DNA from 4 places in the Micromonospora sp. WMMD723 genome. Region 4 is predicted to be linked to each of the others. Evidence: riboswitches for the same ligand, from Rfam matches in the RefSeq annotation. Region 4 holds a riboswitch; each other region holds the start of a gene.
What was found. A riboswitch is a leader RNA that binds a small molecule or an ion and turns the genes downstream of it on or off. The one in region 4 is predicted to bind cyclic di-AMP.
Positions count from the first base shown of each region.

Region 1 (5,396 bases), 2.3 Mb from region 4:
CGGCGACCCGGACCGCAGCACCGGCTTCGTCCTCTCCCGGGAGCCGGCGCTGACCGGGGCGCAGACGGCGGCGGCGAAGGCGGTGCTCACCGCCAACGGCTACGACCTGTGCGACTTCCGCACCACCCGGCAGGACGGTGGCGGCGGAGCGGGCAGCTTCTGCTGACCCTCCACCCGCGACGGCCCGTCCCCGCCGGGGCGGGCCGTCGGCGTCCGGGCCCGGCGGCTCAGGACCCGGCGTCGGCCGGGTCGGGGCTGAACAGGGCGAGCAGGGCGCCGACCTGGCGGTCGGCCTCGGCGGGGTGCCGGAAGTGGCCGCTCGGGTTGAGCGTGTACTCGTTGCGCCGGCCGACCCGGGTACGCCGCAGGTAGCCGCCGGCCTCCAGGTCGGCGACGATCGCCTGGGCGGCCCGTTCGGTCACCCCGACCTCGTCGGCGACGTCGCGGAGGCGGGCGGTGGGGTTCCGGGCGATGGCGAGCAGCACATGGCCGTGGTTGGTGAGGAACGTCCAGTTCCGGGTGCTCCCCGTGCCGCCTGTCGCCATGCCGGTCATGGTATGGCCCGTACCTGGGAGACCCGTCGTCGGCCGCCCCGACGGGCCGCGCCGGTCGGCCGGGTCGAGCCTGCGGGGTCGCCCGCCGGTCCGGTGCGCGCCCCGGCTCCGACACGCCGTCGACACCGCGCCGACCGACGCCTGAAACGTGTATCACGAAATCTTGACGTACCTTTAGCTGCGTGTGACCGTGGGGACACGGCCGTCGTCGCCGCCGGCCGGCGTGACCAGGTGCGATTCCGGACCGAGGTGAGGCAATGGCCCCGATCACTCCGACCCAGGCGTTGGCCGAGTTGCAGGCCGGCAACCGGCGGTTCGTCGCCGGTGTGCCCCGTCATCCCAACCAGGACGCCGGGCACCGCGCCGCCGTCGCCGACGGTCAGCATCCCTTCGCCGTCATCGTCGGCTGCTCCGACTCCCGGCTCGCCGCCGAGATCATCTTCGACCGGGGTCTCGGTGACCTCTTCGTGGTCCGGACCGCCGGGCACACCGCCGGGCCCGAGGTGCTCGGCAGCGTCGAGTACGCGGTCACGGTGCTCGGCACCCCGCTGGTGGTGGTCCTCGGGCACGACTCCTGCGGTGCGGTGCAGGCGGCCCGGGACACGGCCCGCACCGGCACCCAGCCCCCGGGGCACCTCTACTCGGTGGTCGCCGCCGTCGGGCCGAGCCTGCGTCGCGCGGCCCAGCAGGGGGTGCACGACATCGACGGGATCGTCGACATCCACATCGCGCAGACCGTCGAGGTGCTGCTCGGCAACTCGCCGGTGATCGCCGCCGAGGTGGTCGCCGGTCGGTGCGCGGTGGTCGGCATGTCCTACCGCCTCGCCGCCGGCGAGGTCCACCAGGTCGCCCCGGCCCCCGAGCCCGCCGCCGTGCTGTCCGAGCCCGCCGCCGCGGTGCCCGCACCGGCCGTGCCGGCCGGTGCCGCGTCGGCACCCGTCGCCTCCTGACCCGCACCGGTCACGACGAAGGCCGCCCGGCTCAGCCGGGCGGCCTTCGTCGTGCGTGGCCCGAACAACTCATCGGGGCCGGTGGCGCGGCGTCCAGGGACCCGGACACCGCACCATCGCCGCCGTGGTGTCGAACACGGTCGCTACAGCAGTGACACGTGGACGTGGTCGGTGTGGTCGGACGGTCCCGAGTACGAACTCCAGCCGTTGGCCGGGAACCAGATCTGCCGGTTCCAGATCACGTAGTAGATGCCCAGCCGGTCCGAGTTGCGGATCAGGAACGCGGCGAGGTTGTTGCCGTACATCCGGGTGTCGTTGTTGTGCCACGGGCTGAACCCGCTCTTCTGCAACGACCAGTCGCACGCCCTGCCCTTGGGGTGCTCCCACGGCCCACCGGGGCGGTAGCAGCCGACGAACCGGTTGAACCCGGCCCGCTTGACCTCCTTGTACATGTGCAGCGTGCGCGGGGTGATGCAGCCGGACGTGGTCGGGTCGTTCTCGCTGCACGACTCGCCACGCCAATCGCCGTCGGCGGTCTGGCCGGGGGCGACGCGGGCCACCGGGGACGTCGCGTCGACCAGGCCGCCGGTGAAGCCCCGGCCGCCGACCAGGGCCAGCGCCTTGTCGGCCTCGGTCTTCTTCTTGGCCATCAGGTTGGTCTGCTTCTGCTGCTCCCGGACCTCGGCGTCGACGGCGAGCTTGGCCTGCTCGGCCCGGGTCTTGACCTTGTTGACCTCGGCCAGCTTGCCGGCGTTGACCATGTTCAGCTCGTCCAGGGCGGCGGCCCGGCGGACGAAGGCGTCAGGCGCGTCGCTCTCCAGCAGCGCGGCGACCGCGCCGACCCGACCGGTCCGGTACGACTGGGCGGCGATCTCGGTGACCTGCGGGGCCAGCGCCGCCAGCTCCTGCTCCGCCTTCTCCACCTCGATGGCGTATTCGAGCTGGCGCTTCTTGGACTTCTCCAGCCGGGTCTTCGCCGCCGAATACTCCCGGTTGGTGGCCTCGATGACGTCGGTGAGGAGCTTCGGCTCGTCGTCCTCCTCGTGCCCCGAGGGGGTGGGCGCGTTGGGCGCGGCCGTCGCGGGGGCGGCGGCCGGTCCGGCGACGATCGCCAGGGCGGCGAGTACGGCCACTGCCGGCGTCAACCAGCGGCGTAGGGGTGCCGTCACAGTTTTCCCTTCCGTCGACCGCCGACCGGGTTAGCTGACGGGTTCGGGACGGAAGTGGCCCCTACCGCTGGCGCGGATTCACCCCAGGTGCTCGGTTCCCCGGCTCGCCGTACGGCGATTGGGCGGTGGCACCGCTGGCGCCGGTGGGCGCCTTCGGCGGTGACCGGCAGCGAGGTTACCCGAGAGTCGTACCGGGGATCTACGCCCGCAACCCGACCAAATGAGTATTTTCCCGATAGCGAGGGGTAATCAGTGACGCGACCGACAGCCGCGACCTCGCCTCCGGTCACGCAGCGCAGTGTCACCATGCGGTGTCCGTGCTCCTTTCCGGGTCCGGCCACCGTGCGGGGGCCGGGGTGGACGGTGCACCGTGCCGGGGCGCGCTCAACGCCTCCAACGCCTCGGCACGGTCGGGGGTGGGACGTGGGGTGGGTGGCGGCCCGGCCGTACCGGCGTCGGCCGGTCCCCGCCCGGCGGTCACGACCAGCGCGGCCAACCCGGTGGTCAGCGGCACCGCCGCCACCAGGCCGAGGGTCGCCACCGCGCTACGGACGATCTCCTGGGCCAGGAACTCGCTGGTGAGGATCTGGCTCACCGGGCGGCTGTCGGCGGTGAGCAGGAGCAGCAACGGCAGCGACGCGCCCGCGTACGCCAGCACGATCGTGTTGACCGTGGACGCGATGTGCGCCCGGCCGACCCGGGTCGCCGCCCGGTAGAGCTGCAACCTCGACAGCCCCGGGTTGGCGTGCGCCAGCTCGGTGACGGTGGCTGCCTGGGTGACCGTGACGTCGTCCAGGACACCGAGCGAACCGATGATGATCCCGGCCAGCAGCAGGCCGTGCAGGTCCACGTCACGCTGGTACATCGACAGCGTGGTGGCCTCCTCGCTGCCGTACCCGGTCAGGTGGGTGGCGGCGGTGGCCAGCGTGCCCAGCACGCCGGTCAGCACCAGGCTGCCCAACGTGCCCAGCACCGCCACCGAGGTCTGCGCGGTGATCCCGTGGGTCAGGTACAGCACCACGAACATGATCAACGCGGCGCCGGTGACCGCGATCGGCAGCGGCGCGCCCCCGGCGGAGATGCCCGGCACCACGAAGGTCAACAGGATGGCGAAGCTGGCCCCGAGACCGGCCAGGGCGGCCAGCCCGCGTAGCCGGCCGAATGCCACGATCGCCGCCGCGAACAGGGCGACCAGCCAGAGCAGCGGCATGCCCCGCTGGTGCTCGGCGATGTGGTAGCTGCTCGCCGACGGATCGCTCGGGTCGGCCAGCGCGACGAGCACCACCTCGTCGCCGACCGCCACCGTCGGCGCTCCCGGCCCCGACGGCACCGGCGTCTGCACCTCACGGCCCGCGTCCGGCCCCTGCTCGACGGCGACGGTCACCGTCCCGCACGGCCCGTCGGCCACCCCGGAGGGGCCGTCGGGGGTCTGCGGCGCGGGCGGGCACGGCTCGGTCACCACCCGGGTCACCGTGCCGTGGTGGCGGGGCACCTGCTCGCCCTGGTCGATCTTCGGGGTCGCGCCGGGCCAGAGCACCAGCGTGGCGATCACCGTGACCACGATGAGCGGCACCACCGTCATGACGAGGAGCCGCCGCACCCGCGGCGGGGTGGACGGAGCGGGACGGGTGTGGTCGGCGCCCATGCGTGCGAGTTCTCCCAACGATCCGGGACGGGATACGTGTCAGCCGGCCATCCGGTTCACCACGGGCGGCGGGTCGTCGTCGGACGATGGTAGCCACCACCCCGGCCCGCCCGCCCGGTTCGCCCTGCCCACGGTAGGTCGAGGGGTGGCGGCGACGCGGGTCGGGCCCGACGCGCGCCGACCCACCCGTACCGGCCCGCCGGGCGGCCCGGACGGCTAGCGTGGAGCCGTGCGGCGGGCGGGTACGGCGACGACGACCGGGCGGTGGCTGCGGCTGCTCCTGCTCGTCGGCACGCTGCTGGGGCTCGCCGCGATGCACACCCTCGGCCACGACACGCACCTCGCCGGGGGTCACCCCGCCAGCCAGGACACCGCGACGGGTGGCCCGCACCGGTCCACCGCCGGGCACGACGCCCCGGTCGACCGGTCGTCCCTCCGCGAGCCGGTGCCGGCCGTCGGGGGATGTGCCGACGGGTGCGTGGCGGCGTTGCCCGGCGGTTCGCCCGACGGCCCCTCGACGGCGTGGGGCGTCTGCCTGGCGGTGCTCGGCGCGCTCACCGTGACGGTGCTGGTGCTGCTCTTCGGCGTGCGGTCCAGGCCGGCCGGGGTGTCCCGTCCGCCGTCGCGGCCCCGGGAGCCGCGCGCCCCGCCACCCCGCCCGCTCGGGCTCCGCCTCGCCACGGTGTCGGTACTGCGCAGATAGGACGCCCCGACGTGGCTCCGCCGCGTCCCGCGTCCGTCTCCGTCGTACCGAAAGGTCTGCCCGTGTCCACTCGTCGTCGCGCGTGCCGTGCCACCCTGGCCGGCGTCGCGCTCAGCACCGTCGTCGCCCTGTCCGCCTGCGGCGGCGACCATTCCACCGACGGCGGCCACGGCCGCCCGGCCGCAGGTGCCGCCCCGGCCGCCTCCGCCCCCGCCGGGGTCGACCCGGCCGACGTGATGTTCGCCCAGATGATGATCCCGCACCACCAGCAGGCGGTACGGATGTCGGAGCTGGCCGGGAGCCGGGCCGCCGATCCGGAGGTCACCCGGTTGGCCGAACGGATCCGGGCGGCCCAGGCCCCGGAGATCGCCACCC
Region 1 is NZ_JBMKNR010000001.1:2,590,630-2,596,025, forward strand. Features, by position in the region: gene ACN261_RS11800 (lipocalin family protein) at 1-166, shown strand, start outside; gene ACN261_RS11805 (helix-turn-helix transcriptional regulator) at 228-554, opposite strand; gene ACN261_RS11810 (carbonic anhydrase) at 812-1,504, shown strand; gene ACN261_RS11815 (coiled-coil domain-containing protein) at 1,648-2,673, opposite strand; cyclic di-AMP (ydaO/yuaA leader) riboswitch at 2,677-2,808, opposite strand; gene ACN261_RS11820 (YibE/F family protein) at 2,975-4,318, opposite strand; gene ACN261_RS11825 (hypothetical protein) at 4,548-5,021, shown strand; gene ACN261_RS11830 (DUF305 domain-containing protein) at 5,084-5,396, shown strand, end outside.
Region 1: it holds a riboswitch for cyclic di-AMP, as region 4 does, so the genes downstream of both, ACN261_RS11815 (coiled-coil domain-containing protein) here and ACN261_RS01455 (coiled-coil domain-containing protein) in region 4, are expected to answer to the same signal.

Region 2 (5,396 bases), 3.9 Mb from region 4:
ACCCCCGGAGACGTACGACATGCGTGGTGACCTGGTCAGGAAACTGATCGCACGGTGCCTGACCACCGGCCTGGCCGTCCTCGCCTTCCTGGTGGTGGCGCTCACCGGCGCGACCGGCTGGGGCCTGGCCCTGGCGGTGGCCGCGCTGGCCGCCGCCGGCTACGAACGCCGGGTCCGCCCCGACGCCGACATCGTCGCCGAGACGGTGCTGCTGGCCGCCGGCATCCTGGTCGGCCACGCCCGCCGGCTCGACGACGGGTTCGACCCGGTGCTGGCGCTCACCGCGCTGGTGCTGCTGGGCCTGGTGCTGCTGGTGGGGCCGCTGCGCGACGCCGGCAACCTGGAGATCCGGGCGGCGAACCTGCCGGTGCGGGCGTGGACCCCGCTGGTCGCCGCCCGCCTCGACGGCATCCTGCTGGGGCTGCTCGCGGTGGTGGCGGTGGCCGCCGCGTTCGCGCTGCCCGCCGTGGTCGCGTTGGCCGTCGTGCTGGTGGTCGCGGCCGGCTGCGGCGCGGTCGGCCTGGACCTGGCCCGGCGGCGGTTCCGGCCGTCCGGCGGGGGCGGCCCGGTGACCCGGGCGCTGCGCGCGCACCAGCCGGAGTTCCTGCTCTACTTCTCCGCCCCGCCCGGCTCGGAGTACCAGGTCACCATGTGGCTGCCCTACCTGGAGCGGCTCGGCCGGCCGTTCCTGGTGCTGCTGCGGGAGCCGGAGTTCCTGCCCACGATCGCCGCCGCGACGAGCGCCCCGGTGGTCTACTGCCCCACCCTCAAGGCGATGGACGAGGCGCTGGTGCCCAGCCTGCGGGTGGCGTTCTACGTCAACCACGGGGCGAAGAACAGCCACTGCATCCGGTTCACCCAGCTCACCCACGTGCAACTGCACCACGGCGACAGCGACAAGGCCCCCAGCGCCAACCCGGTCTCGGCCATCTTCGACAAGATCTTCGTGGCCGGTCCGGCGGCGATCGAGCGGTACGCGCGGGCCGGCGTGGAGATCCCCGCCGAGAAGTTCGTCGTGGTCGGCCGCCCCCAGGTCGAAGCCATCGAGGTACGCGGGGAGGCCCGCCCGTCGGCCGCCCCGACCGTGCTCTACACCCCCACCTGGACCGGCCACCACGCCGACGCCAACTACTGCTCGTTGCCGGTGGCCGAGCCACTGCTGCGCCGGCTGCTCGACCGGGGGGCCACGGTGATCCTGCGGGCCCACCCGTACACCGGGCAGAACCCGGCCTCGGCCCGGCAGCTGGCCCGGCTCACCGAGCTGCTCGCCGCCGACCGGACCCGTACGGGCCGGCAGCACCTGTGGGGTGCGGCGGCCAGCCGCGAGCTGAGCCTGACCGACTGCGTCAACCGCTCCGACGCGCTGGTCTCCGACGTCTCCGGGGTCATCTCCGACTACCTCTACTCGGGCAAGCCGTACGCGGTGACCGACCTGGGCGTCGACGGCGACGAGTTCCTGGACCGGTTCCCGCTGGCCCGCTCCGGTTACGTGCTGCGCCGGGACATGGCCAACCTCGACGAGGTGCTGACCGGCCTGCTGGACACCGACCCGCTGGCGGCGGCCCGGTGGGACACCCGCCGCCGCTACCTGGGCGACTTCCCCGCCGACGGGTACGCCGACGGTTTCCTCGACGCCGCCCGCCGGGAGTTGGAGCCGGGCTGGACCCCGCCGACGCCCCGGACCGCCCCGGTCCTCTCCCCCCGGGCCTGAGCCGGCGGTGCCCGACGCCTATCGGGGCGGTGTCGCGGTATCCGAGTCCGCTGACATCGCTGTATCGGCCCCATGACGAGCACCGCCCCGGCCACCCGTGGTCGGGGCGGCCGGGGCGGGTGGGGTGGGTCGGTCAGGCGGAGTAGCCCCGGGTGGCGATCCAGTTCGCCAGGGTGGTCACGCTGACCCAGTAGGCCGGCAGCGACGGGTCGGCCGAGTCGGCGATCCGCACGGTGCGGCCGTTGTCCCGGTAGCCCACGGCGGCGACGTAGTGGCCGCCGGGGAAGGAGTGCCAGCCGCCGTCGAGGTCGGTGGCGTCCCCGGCCACGTTCGCGACCACGGCCCGCCGGTCGGTGACCGCCGCGACCACGTCGGCCCGCAGCCGCTCGATCTGCGCGTCACTCGGGGTCCCGGCGAACATCCGGGTCCGGTACGGGTCCCCCTTGACCACGGCGTTGAGTACCCGGGTGGTGTCCTCGGCCGAGTTGGTGCCCATCTCGGTGGTGCCCAACTGGGCGGCGAGGGCGTCCTGGCCGCGCTCGATGCCGGCGGCGCTGAGCGCGTTGCGTACCGCCGCCGGGCCGCAGTAGTAGTAGGTGATCTGGGCCTGGTAGTCGTAGCGCAGGACCTTCGACGACGGGGGCTTCGGGGTCGCCCTGCGGGTCAGGTCCGGGTCGGCGGTGGCGCGGGCCTTGGCCCGGGTGACCCGCGGCGACGGGGTGGGGCTCGCCGACGGGCTGGTCGAGGGGGTGGCCGACGGGCCGGCCGGGGCGGGGACGGCGACCCGGGCCTGGGCGCGGCTGGCGACGTCGTCGAGGCGGGGGGCGGTCTCGGCAACGGCGGTGGCGTGCTGGTCGGTCGGGGCGTCGTCGACCCCGGCGGCCAGGGCGGTGCCGCCGGCGGCCAGGACGAGGACCGCCGCCGAGCCGACGACCATCCGGTACGGGCGCTGGGCGCCCAGCCGGCGGAGCTGACGCTTCATGTGGTGCTTCACGGGGTGTTCCTCCACGGGGCGAGGCGGCCGGGCACGCCGGACCGGCACGCGGCGGGTACGCCACGCGCGGATCGGGTGTTCGGACGCTCGTTCGGCAGGGACCGCCCGACGGGAGCCGGACGGATCGGCGGGTCGCCCGACCGGGGTCGGGCGGCGGGGTGGACGGCCGGGTCAGCGCGTCAGGCGCGACGGTCCGGCGGCACCCCGGCACCGAGGTGGAGGAACCACCGAGGGGTGGGGTCATGCTGCACGAGGATGAAACTCCTTCCGCTGCCGCCGACCGGGTTAGCTGACGGATTCGGGCGGGAAGATCGCCCTACCCCGGGCCGTGGCCCGGAGATTCACCCCAGGTGGTGCGTGTGGGTCCCCGGTTCGTGCCGTGCACGATTGAGCGGGTCGGCGCGGCGTCGCCTCCTGCGATCGGAAACCGCACCGGACCGCAGCGACACTACTGGCCGCCCTTCCCTCCCGCCAAGCCCCGTGACCTGCGTAAACATCGCCGGGTCGGCCGATTTGCGGGGCAGTCGGGCAGCGGGGGTGCGGGCCGGGGACGAATGGCCGTCGGGGCTCGACAGGGCCGTGACCGGACAGCCGACCCGCAACCTCCGATGATCATCGGAGTCGATGTGACCGGGTGTGACGGGGTGTCCGGTTCCGCCGGGACGTGACCGCACCCACACCGGCCTGGATAACAATTCGGTCCCCGGGACCCCCGGTCCCCCGGTCTCCCCGGTCCCCCGGTCCCCCGGTCCGCGCGGCCCCGGGCAGGACCACCGCCCGCAACGGGACCGCAGGGGCGGGGGCACGGCATCCGCAACGGGGCCGAGGTCGTGGGGTCAACGCGGCACGGACACCGCCATCTGCGCGTCGTTGTGTCGATCACCCCGGGCCGGACCGGACCGGACCGGGCCAGGCCAGGCCGGACCGGGCCAGGCCAGGCCGGACCGGGCCAGGCCAGGCCAGGCCGGACCGGGCCAGGCCAGGCCAGGCCGGACCGGGCCAGGCCAGGCCAGGCCGGACCGGGCCAGGCCAGGCCGGACCGGGCCAGGCCAGGCCGGACCGGGCCAGGCCAGGCCGGACCGGACCTCGTCCGGTCCGGGAGCGGTGGTCCCGGGGCGGTCAGCCGACCCGGGCCGGGTGCCAGCGGGTGGCTTGCGTGAGGCGGGTCGCCGCCGACGTCGCGGTACGGGGCCGCGGGACCCGGCCCGGCCGCACCCGCTGCGTCGCCGCGTACGCCTCGGCGGCCAGGGAACGGGCGGCCTCGGCGGCCAGCTCGGCGTCCCGCCACGCGACGCTCTCCCGCCAGGCCGCCGCCCGGTACGCCGCACGCCGGTCCTCCCGGACCGCCCGGGCCAGCATCACCTCGTGCTCGACGGGGTGCCGGCGCGGGTCCCAGCCGTCGCGGTGCGCGAAGACGTCCCGCAGCCGCTCCACCGACAACTCGCCCCGCCAGTGCGCCGCCACCGCCTCCTGGTGCAGCCACCGCTCCCGGCCCGCGTACTCGGCGGGTGTCCGGGGGGTACGCGGGCTGGGCAGCGCCCCCGCGCCGAGGAACCGGCGGGCGGCCGTCTCGGCCTCGTCGTACGCCTGCCAGGCCCGTTCCAGGGTGTCCTGGGCGGCCAGCCAGGCGGTCCGGTGCCGGCGGGCGGTCTGGGCGGCCCCGGCGGCGGCGACGGCCACCTCCTCGGCGTAACGCCGCAGGTCGGCGACCGGGGGCGGGGCGTCCGGCGGCGGCGCGACGGGGGTCACCTCGGTCGCCTGGTCCCGCTCGGGGCGGGCGACCAGGACGGCGAGGCCGGTCAGCGCGAGGACGAGCAGCAGGGACCAGATCGCGGTGGCGGTCGGCACCCCGATCAGGAACTGGGACAGCACGGTGTTCACGGGTCGACACCTCGCGGGCGGATGTGGCGGGTCGGGGCCGTACCGGGGCGGGACCGTTGCGGGCAACGTCCGCCCGGGGTGGTACGGGGACGAGGTCGTGGTGGTGGCGGGCGGCCCCCGCTGGGGCGGGTTCAGCCTGCCGGGGGTGCCCGGGGCCCGGCGGTGGCGGGCACCCGACCGCCAGGTGTCACCAGGGTGGCGGCCGGAAGCTCCCGTGCCGGACCGGCCGGTGCGGCGGTCACGCCGGCGTCGACCCGCTCGGTCGCCAGCACGTCGGCCCGCTCGGTCGCCCGGCCGTCGGAGCGGACGCCGTCGCCCCGGCCGAACGGGGTGTCGAAGGCGACGGCGGCGGGGAAGGAGTGCGCCGCGTCGGCCGACAGGGCGCCCGGGACCGGGTCGAACAGTGCGGGGCCGACCGGGGCGGGGCCGGCGGCGGCGAACGCGAGTGCGACGGCGAGGCCGGCGAGCAGCCGGGACATCCCGCGCGCGACCCACCACAGGGGACTGGTGGGCGCGACCGGGAACACGTGACCACGCTACCGAAGGGGTCACCGACCCGCAGCACCGCCGGGCGTGTCGCCGCGCCGAGCAGGCGGAGGAGCAGGTCACCCGGGGCCTGGGCCCGCACAGCCGGTTGGTGTCCATGATGGGGCGACGCATCGCGGCCGACGGAACACGTCCACGCCGACGCCCGGCCGGAGCAGGGGGCACCGGGAGGATGTGGTCCGATCCCGCCATCCCGGTGCCGGAACAGGGCGGTGTCCCGACTGCGGCGCGTCCTCGCCGGCGGCGGGAACGGAGGGAACCGGG
Region 2 is NZ_JBMKNR010000001.1:4,235,013-4,240,408, reverse strand. Features, by position in the region: gene ACN261_RS18710 (CDP-glycerol glycerophosphotransferase family protein) at 20-1,711, shown strand; gene ACN261_RS18705 (C39 family peptidase) at 1,845-2,693, opposite strand; cyclic di-AMP (ydaO/yuaA leader) riboswitch at 2,965-3,109, opposite strand; gene ACN261_RS18700 (hypothetical protein) at 3,825-4,586, opposite strand; gene ACN261_RS18695 (hypothetical protein) at 4,718-5,113, opposite strand.
Region 2: it holds a riboswitch for cyclic di-AMP, as region 4 does, so the genes downstream of both, ACN261_RS18705 (C39 family peptidase) here and ACN261_RS01455 (coiled-coil domain-containing protein) in region 4, are expected to answer to the same signal.

Region 3 (5,396 bases), 1.8 Mb from region 4:
GTGGGAACAGCTCGAACCGACCATCGAGGACTACAACAAGGTCCGGGCCCAGCTCAAGGTCAACCGCAAGAAGTCGGCCGACCTCCAGAAGAAGATCGAGCCGCTGGCCCTGCAGAGTGAACTCGCCCTGGGTCGGGTCGGTGACCTCGCCTCCCGCTACTACAAGTCCGGCCCCTCGCAGGAGCTGAGCGCGCTGCTCACCACCACCAGGCCGGGCACCCTCGCCGCGCAGCTGACCATCCTGGACCGGCTCGCCGCCGAGCAGCGCCGGGAGGTCGAGGCCGTGCTCGTGGTCCGCCGCAAGTACGACGCCGAGAAGCAGAAGCTCGACACCCTGATCGCCGCCGAGGTGAAGCAGGAGAAGGAACTCGCGGCCAAGAAGACGCAGATCAACGCCGAGATCAAGCGGCTGCAGGCGGCGATGCCGAAGACCACGGTGAAGGTGAACGGCTGCCCCACGATCAACGGTGTGGTCAGCTCCGCCGCCCGGACCGCGATCGCGACCGCCTGCGCGCAGGTCGGTGACCCGTACGTCTGGGGTGCTACCGGGCCGAACTCGTTCGACTGCTCCGGGCTCACCCAGTTCGCGTACAAGGCGGCAGGCATCTCGCTGACCCACTTCACCGGTGCGCAGTGGAACGAGGGCAAGGCCATCCCGCGCTCCGAGGCCCGCCCCGGCGACCTGGTGTTCTTCTTCAGCGACCTGCACCACGTCGGGCTCTACCTGGGTAACGACATGATGGTGCACGCACCCCGGACCGGTAAGCCGGTCCAGGTGACCAGCATCAACTACATGCCGGTGGCCGGCTTCCGCCGTCCCTGACCAGCGCATACGTCAACCCCCGGCCCGACGGGCCGGGGGTTGCGTGCTTTCCGGTCACGGAGTGTGCCGGCACGGCGGGTTGCGGATCGATAACGAGCGTCTCTACTCTGGTCAATCGTCGGTCGGCACCAGGTCCGCCCCACCCGGGGCGGCGTCGGCCGGCACCGCCGAGTCGCCTCCGGGCGAGCCGGGGACCCAGGTACGCCGGGGTGAATCCGCGACCACCGCGGTAGGGCGCTCCCTTCCCGCCCGAACCCGTCAGCTAACCCGGTAGGCGGTCGAGGAAGAAGGAGCCCGGAGCCCGGTGGCACACCATGCCCCGCGGCCACCGTCGCACCGGACGACCCAGGTCGCCCGGAACACGACGGTGCCGCGCCCACGCTGGTCCCGCTTCACCACCACCCTCGCCACCCTGGCCGCTGCCGCGGTCGTGTTGACAGGTGGCCCCACGGCGGCGCACGCCGACCCCTCGGTCGCCGAGATCGAGCGACAGATCGACCAGGACTGGAACAAGCTCGAACCGCTCATCGAACAGCACAACGCCACCCGCATCGACCTCGCCGCCAAGCGCCGGCAGGCCGACGCGCTCGGCAAGCGGATCGCCCCCCTGCAACGCCGCGTCGACCAGGCGATGAACCAGGTCAGCGGCCTCGCCGTGCAGGCGTACAAGGGCGAGAACGTGTCCACCGTCAACGCCCTGCTGGGCAGCCGCAGCCCGAGCCAGGTGGTCGAACAGTTGGGGCTGCTGGACCGGTTCGCCAGTCGCCAGCAGCGCGAGGTGCGGGAGGTCGCCCAGCTCCGCGACGAACTCGCCGCCACCAAGGCGCCGTTGGACGAGATGGTCGCCCAGCTCACCCGTACCGAAGCACAGCTCGCGGCCCGCAAGAAGCAGATCAACACCGAGATCGACAGGTTGCAGAAGCTGCGGCTGACGGTCTACGGCAACGGCGGCGGTGGCAAGCTGCGCCCGGCCCCGTGCCCCGCCGGCTACCCCGGTGGCCCGGCCGGTACGGCGGTCAAGTTCGCCTGCGCCCAGATCGGCAAGCTGTACGTGTGGGGCGCGGCCGGCCCGAACAACTACGACTGTTCCGGGCTGACCATGGCCGCCTGGGCGAAGGCCGGGGTGTCGTTGCCGCACAACGCCCGGCAGCAGCGCCAGGTCACCGACCGGGTGAGCCGGGCCGACCTGCGCCCCGGCGACCTGGTCTTCTACTACTCCGACCTGCACCACGTCGGGATGTACGTCGGGGGCGGCTGGGTCGTGCACGCCTCCCAGGCCGGCAAACCGATCACGATGAAGCGGGTCGACGACGGGCCGGTCAACAGCTACGGCCGACCCGGCTGAGCCACCGCGTCCGGGCCCCGGTCCCGGGGCCCGGACGCGGCACGCCGCGTCAGCCGATGGGCCAGGTACGCCAGTTCTGCCAGGAACGGCTGGGGGTCGGTCCCCGCTGGCCCTGGTAGCGCGATCCGTACACCGCGGAGCCGTACGGGTGCTCGGCCGGCGAGGAGAGCCGGAAGATGCAGAGCTGGCCGATCTTCATGCCCGGCCAGAGGGTGATCGGCAGATTGGCCACGTTCGACAGCTCCAGCGTGACGTGGCCGGAGAAACCCGGGTCGATGAAACCGGCGGTCGAGTGGGTGAGCAGCCCCAGCCGGCCGAGGCTCGACTTGCCCTCCAGCCGGCCGGCGAGCTGGTCGCCGAGCGAGATGACCTCAAGCGTGGAGGCGAGCACGAACTCGCCCGGGTGCAGCACGAACGGCTCGCCCGCCGGCACCTCCACCATCGACGTCAGGTCGTCCTGCTGCACCGCCGGGTCGATGTGGGTGTAGAGGTGGTTGTTGAACACCCGGAACAGCTTGTCGAGGCGCACGTCGATGCTGGAGGGCTGCACCAGACTCGGTTCGAACGGCTCCAGCGCCAGCGCGCCCGCCTTGATCTCGGAGACGAGGTCCCGGTCGGAGAGCAGCATCGGGACACCTTATCCAGCGGGCCGGCCGGACCTGCCCACCGGGCCGCCCCACCGGCCGGCGTCGTCGCTGCGCGGAGGCGCACGTCGGGCCGTTCGACCTGCGTGTCGGGCTGATTCTCGAACGTATGTTCGATAGGATGACCGCATGGCATCCTGGTCCGCATTCGCCGCCGACGAGCCCCGCCTCGCCGACGGGATCCGCCTTCTTCTCCAGCAGTACGGGTCGGGTTTCGGCTACCTGGCCACCGTCCGCGCCGACGGCGGTCCCCGGGTGCACCCGGTCTGCCCGCTGGTCACCGACGGCGGGTTGTTCTGCTTCGTCGTCGACTCGCCCAAGCGGCGTGACCTCGAACGCGACGGCCGCTACGCGCTCCACTCGTTCCCACCGGAGGAGAGCGACGACGAGGCGTACGTCGCCGGTCGTGCCGAGCCGGTGACCGACCCGGCCCGGGTGGCACTGGTGGCCGAGATCGGTCGGGCCGCGCCGCAGGTCGACTGGCGGCTCTTCGAGTTCAGCGTCGACGTCGCCATGCTCACCCGGCGCGAGCACGGCGGCCCGTTCGGCGGCGACGCGGGGCGTCCCGCCGTGCAGGTCTGGCTCGACCCGGTCCCCGGTCGGCACGGTGTCGCCGGCCTGCCCGACCAGCGACCGTCCCGGCGTGGCCGGCACGGGTTCGACACCCGCCGCACCGCCGCCTGACCCCGGAAACGACGGTGCCGGCCCCGTCCCGAAGGGACGGAGCCGGCACCTGACGCTGTGTCGTGCCAGCCGGGTCAGGCCGACGCGCGGTATGCGCTCCAGGCGTTCACCATGCGGCTCGCCTGCCCAGCGGTGAACTGGTACATGCACGAGTCGTAGGTGTAGTCCATGAAGTTGGTGATCGGGTCCTTGCCGGTCGCGGTGCAGGTGTCCCGACCGGTCGGGCACTGGTAGGCCGGCTCACGCTCGGCCGGGGTGTCCGAGACGCCGTCGCCCGAGCCCGAGCAGCCACCCTGGAAGGTGTGGTAGAGGTTCAGCCAGTGGCCGACCTCGTGGGTGCCGGTGTCGCCCAGGTTGTAGTTGGTGGCGGTGCCGTTCGGCAGCGACTCGCCGAGCACCACGACGCCGTCCATCACGTCCAGGGTGCGCTTGGGGAACGTCGCCCAGCCGAGCAGGTCGTCGCTCAGCTCACCCAGGTACATGTTGAGGGTGTTCTTGCCGCCGGTGCGCAGCGAGGTCTTCATCGCCCGCTCGGCGGAGGAGCCCTGCACGATCGGGTACCACGAGGCGTTGGTGACCCGGTTGATCTTCTGAAGCTGGAAGGTGAAACCCGTGGCGGCCCCACCGGTCGCACCGCTGTACGCCTGGTTGAGCACGCTGATCTGCGAGTTGATCATCGAGTCGGGGATGTTGCCCCCGGCCCGGGTGCTGTCCCGCTGGATGACGTGCACGACGACCGGGACGCTGATCGCGGCCAGCGCCACCGTCGTGCCCTCGGTCGAGCCGCTGCGGTGGCTGGACTTCGACCGCAGCTTCGCGTTGCGCAGGGCGGCGGCGAACTCCGCCTCCCGATCCTGGACCTGCTTGGTGGTCAGCTCGTTCGGGTCGTGCCGCTTGTGGGCGGCCTTGCTGCCGCCACGGACGCGGGCGTCGGAGTGGACGTCCGCGTGGGCGTCGGCCGGCTCCGCACAGGACGTGTTGTCGGGGGCTGCGGAGTACGCGGAAGCCGCAGGTACGACGCCCACCGCAGCGGTGCTCAGCAGCAGCGCGAAGGTCGTCGACGCGACACCGGCGGCACGCCGGGTCAGCAGGTTGGGACGCAGTCCCATGGGCCCACCTCTTTCTGGCGGCGCGACAGGGGGTATGTCGCACCGAGGTCGTGAACGTGGGGGTGACGTTACAACTGATCGACACGTTTGAGAACGTCCCCAAGCTGCTTGTGTGAAACATCTGACCGTTTCTTTTGTACCCTGCGTGCACTGATCGTCACGATTGGCTGTCGACGACGCGCGGGGGTGCCCGGGTGCGCGGGCGTGGTCACCTCAGGTACAGTGGTGCCGCTTGCGGGTGTAGTTCAATGGCAGAACATCAGCTTCCCAAGCTGACAGTGCGGGTTCGATTCCCGTCACCCGCTCCACGCACGGAAGCCCTGGTCAGGACAGATGTTCCGCCAGGGCTTCCGTTGTTCTAGTCCTTGATGCGGTACGAGCCCTCGGAGTCGAGCCGGCGTCTTGCGTGTTGGTCGGCGACTCGCTCTCGGACATCGAGGCAGCCCGTGCCGCCGGGGTGGCCGCTAGCGGCTACGCCAACCGAGCGTGGAAGATCAACTTGTTCGCGGCGGCAGACGTCGTCATCACGTCAATGGGAGACATCGCCGAGGTGCTGTCCCCGGTCTCCCCCGAGTGCAACTGAGCTGCAGGAACGGTGAGGGACATCAGGGGGAGCGAGCGTCATCTCGGGGGACGAACAGGACGCGACCGGAGCATGCGTGCCGGGAACTCGTAGAGCGCCTCGATTAAGTGGCGTACGAGCTGACCCGACAGTTCAGCCTGCTCCTGCGATAGGGATGGCCACTCCTCCTGATGAGTCCCTGCATCGCCAATTATCTTGATGGTGTCGG
Region 3 is NZ_JBMKNR010000001.1:2,131,689-2,137,084, forward strand. Features, by position in the region: gene ACN261_RS09625 (NlpC/P60 family protein) at 1-823, shown strand, start outside; cyclic di-AMP (ydaO/yuaA leader) riboswitch at 979-1,115, shown strand; gene ACN261_RS09630 (NlpC/P60 family protein) at 1,128-2,168, shown strand; gene dcd (dCTP deaminase) at 2,218-2,796, opposite strand; gene ACN261_RS09640 (pyridoxamine 5'-phosphate oxidase family protein) at 2,942-3,496, shown strand; gene ACN261_RS09645 (M43 family zinc metalloprotease) at 3,571-4,605, opposite strand; tRNA gene ACN261_RS09650 (tRNA-Gly) at 4,840-4,913, shown strand; partial or broken gene ACN261_RS09655 (HAD hydrolase-like protein) at 4,967-5,188, shown strand; gene ACN261_RS09660 (DUF4145 domain-containing protein) at 5,227-5,396, opposite strand, start outside.
Region 3: it holds a riboswitch for cyclic di-AMP, as region 4 does, so the genes downstream of both, ACN261_RS09630 (NlpC/P60 family protein) here and ACN261_RS01455 (coiled-coil domain-containing protein) in region 4, are expected to answer to the same signal.

Region 4 (5,396 bases):
AGCTGGACCGGGCCCGGGACCAGGCGCTGGGCCGACGGCGGCGGCACCGGTTCACGCTGTCCACCAACTACCGCAACTCGGCGGAGATCTTCGCGGTGGCGGCGGCGGAGATCCGCCGGCTCTATCCGGACCTGGAGTTGCCGAGCGCGGTGCGCTCCACCGGGGTGGACCCGGTGGCGCTGCACGTGCCGGCGGCGGAGCTGGCCCGGACGACGGCCGACGCGGTGGACGCGTTGCTGGCCGAGGTGGCGGGGACGGTCGGCGTGATCACCCCGGTGCCCCGCCGGGACGAGGTCGCCGGCTGGTTGGGCGACCGGGGCGGGGCGCGCCTGCAGGTGGTGACCAGCCTCCAGGCCAAGGGCATGGAGTACGACGGGGTGGTACTGGTCTGCCCCGGCGAGATCCGGGCCGATCCGGGCTCCGGGGTACGGACGCTCTACGTGGCGTTGTCCCGGGCGACCCAGCGCCTCACCACCGTCGAACCGACCGGCTGACCGACCGGCACCCCGGCCCACCTGGCCGGACGTCCGACCGTCACTTGCACACATAGCGATGTGAGCATAGATTGGAGCGGGTCCGCGACGGCGACGGTGGTCCCGACGGCGACGGTGGTCCCGACGGCGACGGTGGTCCCGACGGCGACGGAAGGTGTGGACGTGGGCGCAGGTCATGACCACAGCGCGACGGTGAGCAACGCCGCGCACCGGCACCGGGGCCGGCTCTGGGCGGCGTTCGGGCTGCTCGCCGTGCTCATGGTGGTCGAGGCGGTGGCCGCCTTCGGCACCGGTTCGCTGGCCCTGCTCTCCGACGCGGGGCACATGTTCACCGACGTGCTCGGCATCGGGATGGCGCTGGCCGCGATCACCGCCACCCGGCGGGCCGCCCGGGACCCGCAGCGCACCTTCGGCCTCTACCGGCTGGAGGTGCTCGCCGCCCTGGCCAACGCCGTCCTGCTCAGCGGGGTGGCGGTCTACGTGCTGATCGAGGCGGTCCGTCGGTTCGGCGAGCCACCCGAGGTGCTGGCCGGCCCGATGCTGGTGGTGGCGGTGCTCGGCCTGCTCGCCAACATCGTCGCGTTCGGCCTGCTGCGGGAGGGTGCCAAGGAGAGCATCAACCTGCGCGGGGCGTACCTGGAGGTGCTCGGTGACCTGCTCGGCTCGGTCGGAGTGATCGTGGCGGCGCTGCTGATCGCCGGCACCGGCTGGTGGTGGGCCGACCCGCTGGTCGCCGTGGCGATCGGCGTGTTCATCCTGCCCCGCACCTGGCGGCTCGGCCGGGCGGCGGTGCGCATCCTGGTCCAGGCCGCTCCGGAGCACCTGCCGGTGACCGCCGTGCACGACCGGCTGACCGCCGTGCCCGGGGTCGCCGAGGTGCACGACCTGCACGTCTGGACGCTCACCTCCGGCATGGACGTCGCCTCGGCCCACCTCACCCTGGCCGGTGACGCCGAGGTCGGCACGGTGCTGGCGGCCGCCCGGGGCGCCCTGCGGGAGGATTTCCACATCGAGCACGCCACCCTCCAGGTCGAGCCCGGAGCGAGCCCCGGCGCGTGCGGCCCCGCCCACTGGTGACCCCACCCTGGGCCGGACAGTCAGCCCCGCCGGGTACTCCCGCACAGAGATCACGGAAATTTGCGTCGTTTGAACCATTTGAGAGTATTCACTCTCGTACCCTCAGTCACGAGGTAGGCAGGCGTCACACGCGTACCGGTAGGCTCGGCCCCGGTCTCCGCCAGGCAGAGGCCGCCGCCTAATCGCCCGCCCGGGCGAACCGGGGAACCACGTTCCTGGGGTGCATCCGCGCAAGCGGTAGGGATCTTCCGTCCCGAACCCGTCAGCTAACCCGGTCGGCGGCTGACGGAAGGACATCCGCATGCACGTACGCACCACCACACGGCTGCTGGCCGCAGTCGTCACGGCCCTGGCCCTGGGCGTGTCGGCCGCGCCGTTCACCCCGGCCGCCGCCGCGCCCACCACCCGGCTCGCCGCCCCCGGCGACGACGACGAGGGCGGCACCCCGGCGCTGCGCGACCAGCTCGACGCGGCCAGCAAGGGCTGGCTGGAGGCCAAGGCCGCCCTGGAGCGCTCCACCAAGCGCCAGCAGGAACTCGACGCGCAGCTCAAGACCATCGAGGGGCAACTGGTCACGCAGACCGCCAAGGTCGGCGAGATCGCCGGAGCGGCCTACCGCACCGGCCGGCTCGGGCCGATGTCCGCCCTGCTCAACAGCAACACCCCGAGCGGTTTCCTGGACCGCGCGGCGGCGCTGGAGACGGTCGCCACCCGGGAGGACCAGGAACTGCGCACGATGATCGAGACCCGGGACCAGGCCACCCGGACCCGGGCGGCGGTCACCCGGGAGATCACCGAACAGCGCAAGCAGGTCGCCACCATGGGCAAGCGCAGGGAGCAGGCCGAGCGGGCGTTGGCGGTGGCCGCCGCCGACAAGCCGACCTCCACCTCCCGCGACTCCGGCAGCTCCGACGGCACGTCCACCAGCAACGCCAAGGGGGCGCCCCGCAACTCCGACGGCTCCTGGCCGTCCGAGTCGTGCAGCGTCAACGACCCGACGCCGGCCAACGGCTGTATCACCCCGCGCACGCTCAACGCCCTCAACCAGGCCAAGGCCGCCGGTTTCACCAGGTACGTCTCCTGCTACCGACCCAGCGGCTCCGGCGAGCACCCCAAGGGCCGGGCGTGCGACTTCGCCGCCCAGAAGGGCGGCTTCGGCGGGGTGGCCAGTGGCGGCGACCGGACGTACGGCAACAACCTCGCCGCGTACTTCATCCGCAACGCCGACCGGCTCGGTGTGCTCTACGTGATCTGGTTCAAGCGGATCTGGCTGCCGAGCAGCGGGTGGAAGGCGTACAGCGGGGGCAACGGGGACCCGTCCAGCGACCACACCAACCACGTACACCTGTCGATGATCTGAGCCGACCCGGTGGTCCGTCCGACGCGGGCGGACCACCGGACCACGGCCCGGCCGCAACAGGCGGGTCGGGTGCCGACCGGGCCGGGCGGCCCAGGTGCCGGCGGTGGTCAGCCGGCGGGTGGCGGGTCGCCGGCCCGGCCGTCCAGGACCGCGCCGAGTCGGCTGGCCAACCCCAGGTGGGCGGCGCGGGCCTGCCGGAAGGCGTAGCCGAACAGCGGGGCCGGCGCGGCGAGGGTGATCTCCACGTCGATCCGCAGCAGGTCACCCTCCATCCGCAACCGCGTGTGGTTACGCACGGTGGTGCCGGGCTGCTGGCGGGCCACCGTCACGATCTCGTCGTCGCCGGCCAGCAGCACGTCGGCCTGGTAGGTGACGGGGAACCGCAGCGGGCCCAGCTCCAGCCGGTCGGTGATCGCGTAGCTGGCCAGGGCACCCGGCCGGGCGGGCAGCCGGCGCACCCGGACGATCAGGGGATGCAACTCCTCCTGCCGGGACAGGTCGCTCAGCAGCGCCATCGCGTCGGCCGGTGAGCAGTGCGCCTGCACCGTGTAGCTGAAGCTCTCCCGCCGGACCACCGGGCCTCCTGACCGTCGTCGGTCGCACGATCGTGCCGTACCGGAGACGGACTGGCAACGTCCCTGGTCAGTGGCGTCGACACCGACAGGTGGCCCGGTCAGGCGCCGGGCAGGACCTCCGGGGTGGCGGCACCGGCGAAGTACGGCTCCGGGGCGCCGAAGAGCCCGAGCAGGCCGGTGACCCAGAGCTGTCGGTGCACGAACCGGCTCGGCTCGGTGACGATCAGTTTGACGCCGCTGACCTCGGCGGTCTGGAAGCCGGCGACCATGGCGCTGATCCCGACGGAGTCGATGAAGGTGACGAGTCGCATGTTCAGCTCGATCCGCGCGGGCCGGCCCTTGGCCAGCACCTCGGCGATCGCCTCACGTACCTCGTAGGCGGTGTCGACGTCGATCTCACCACGGGGGGCGATTTCGATGACACCGGCCGGCAGGACCGACTTCACGATCGACAGGCTCACGCGAGCACCTCCACTCGCCCGTCCCCGGGCGCCTCATCAGTACGCGGGCCGCGACCGAGAGTATTCCTCCGATGGCCTCGGTCGCCACCCCTCGGGATGAGCAATTCGCGGATCCGGACGGACCGGACCGTCCCTCTCCGCACCGTTGCTGGTCCTGTTCACCTCAGACGAACGGCACAGCTCGGCCGTTCCAACCGTCCCAGAGTAGCCGCCCCGGTCCACCGACACCCGGATGCGGTACGCCGGGCGAGCCCCGCCGGCTCCCCTTCGCGGCCCGCCGGCTCCCCCGGTGCAGGTTGTGCCGGGTGCCTACCGTGGGCGAGAGATGGGTCACCACGATCGAGGAGACGGATCGATGCTCAGGAGACTGCTCGGCCTGGCCGGGGTCGGCGCGCTACTCGCTCTCGTCCTGGCCTGCGGCTTCGGCGGCGGGGACGACGACGATGACGACGACGGGGACGATTTCGCCCGCGCCACCTCCGTGGTCTCGGTGCGCTGAGCGGCGAGGGTCACCGGGGCGTACCGGGTTTGCGACCCGGGCGGGCGGGGCACTGCTCGGACACCGGCCGGGTGACCGGCCGGGGCGAGGACCGTCCCGCGGCACGGAGACGACATCCGAACTGGCCGCAGACTTCGGCATTCGAGGAGGTAACACGATGATCGGCAGCAACCTTCTGGAGCGCCGCAGCAAGCCCGAGCGGATCGCCGACCAGGCCTGGCACCACCTGCTCTCGGCGGTGGACTCGGCCGGGGACAGCGTCCGGGACGCCGCCCGGTCGGTCCGGGACTCGGGGCTGGCCGACGCCGGCGACCTGGTCGGCTCGACCGCCGACGAGGCCCGTCGGCGGGCGACGCTCGCCTTCGACGCGCTCGCCGGCCGGCGGCCGGCCCTGCCCTGGACCCTGCTGATCGGCGCGGCGCTGGTCGGCGCGGCGATCGGCTGGGCCGCCGGCACCGCCGCGCGGGCCGCCGGCAGCCGGGGTGACCGGGCCGTCGACGACATCGAGTTCGTCGACGTGGACCGGCCGAACTCCCCCGTCGGGCTGGACGACTGACCGCTCCACGGCACGCGCAGGCCCCGGTCACGCTCCTCGGCGTCGACCGGGGCCTGCGCCGTCTTCGATCCACCCCCGTTGGGGCAATGTTGCGATAAAGACCCCAGGTTGATGCCGCAACGTCGCCACCACCGAGTCGATCACTCTCAGCCCGGACGTGCCGCCGGCTCCGCTCCCCGATCGGGGAGCGGAGCCGGCGAGTGTCGGATAGTTGATAGTTGTCAGCGGCTGGTGCAGGTCACCGCCGGAACGGCGTTGGTGCCGGTGACGTTGGCGGTGAAGCCGATGCTGGTGCTCGCGCCACCCCCGAGCGCACCGTTCCACCCGGCGTCGCGCACCGAGACGTTCGCCCCGGTCTGGGTGAAGGTGCCACC
Region 4 is NZ_JBMKNR010000001.1:316,698-322,093, forward strand. Features, by position in the region: gene ACN261_RS01445 (HelD family protein) at 1-494, shown strand, start outside; gene ACN261_RS01450 (cation diffusion facilitator family transporter) at 657-1,571, shown strand; cyclic di-AMP (ydaO/yuaA leader) riboswitch at 1,737-1,868, shown strand; gene ACN261_RS01455 (coiled-coil domain-containing protein) at 1,873-2,931, shown strand; gene ACN261_RS01460 (SRPBCC family protein) at 3,039-3,506, opposite strand; gene ACN261_RS01465 (STAS domain-containing protein) at 3,605-3,967, opposite strand; gene ACN261_RS01470 (hypothetical protein) at 4,323-4,466, shown strand; gene ACN261_RS01475 (hypothetical protein) at 4,624-5,022, shown strand; gene ACN261_RS01480 (cellulose binding domain-containing protein) at 5,244-5,396, opposite strand, start outside.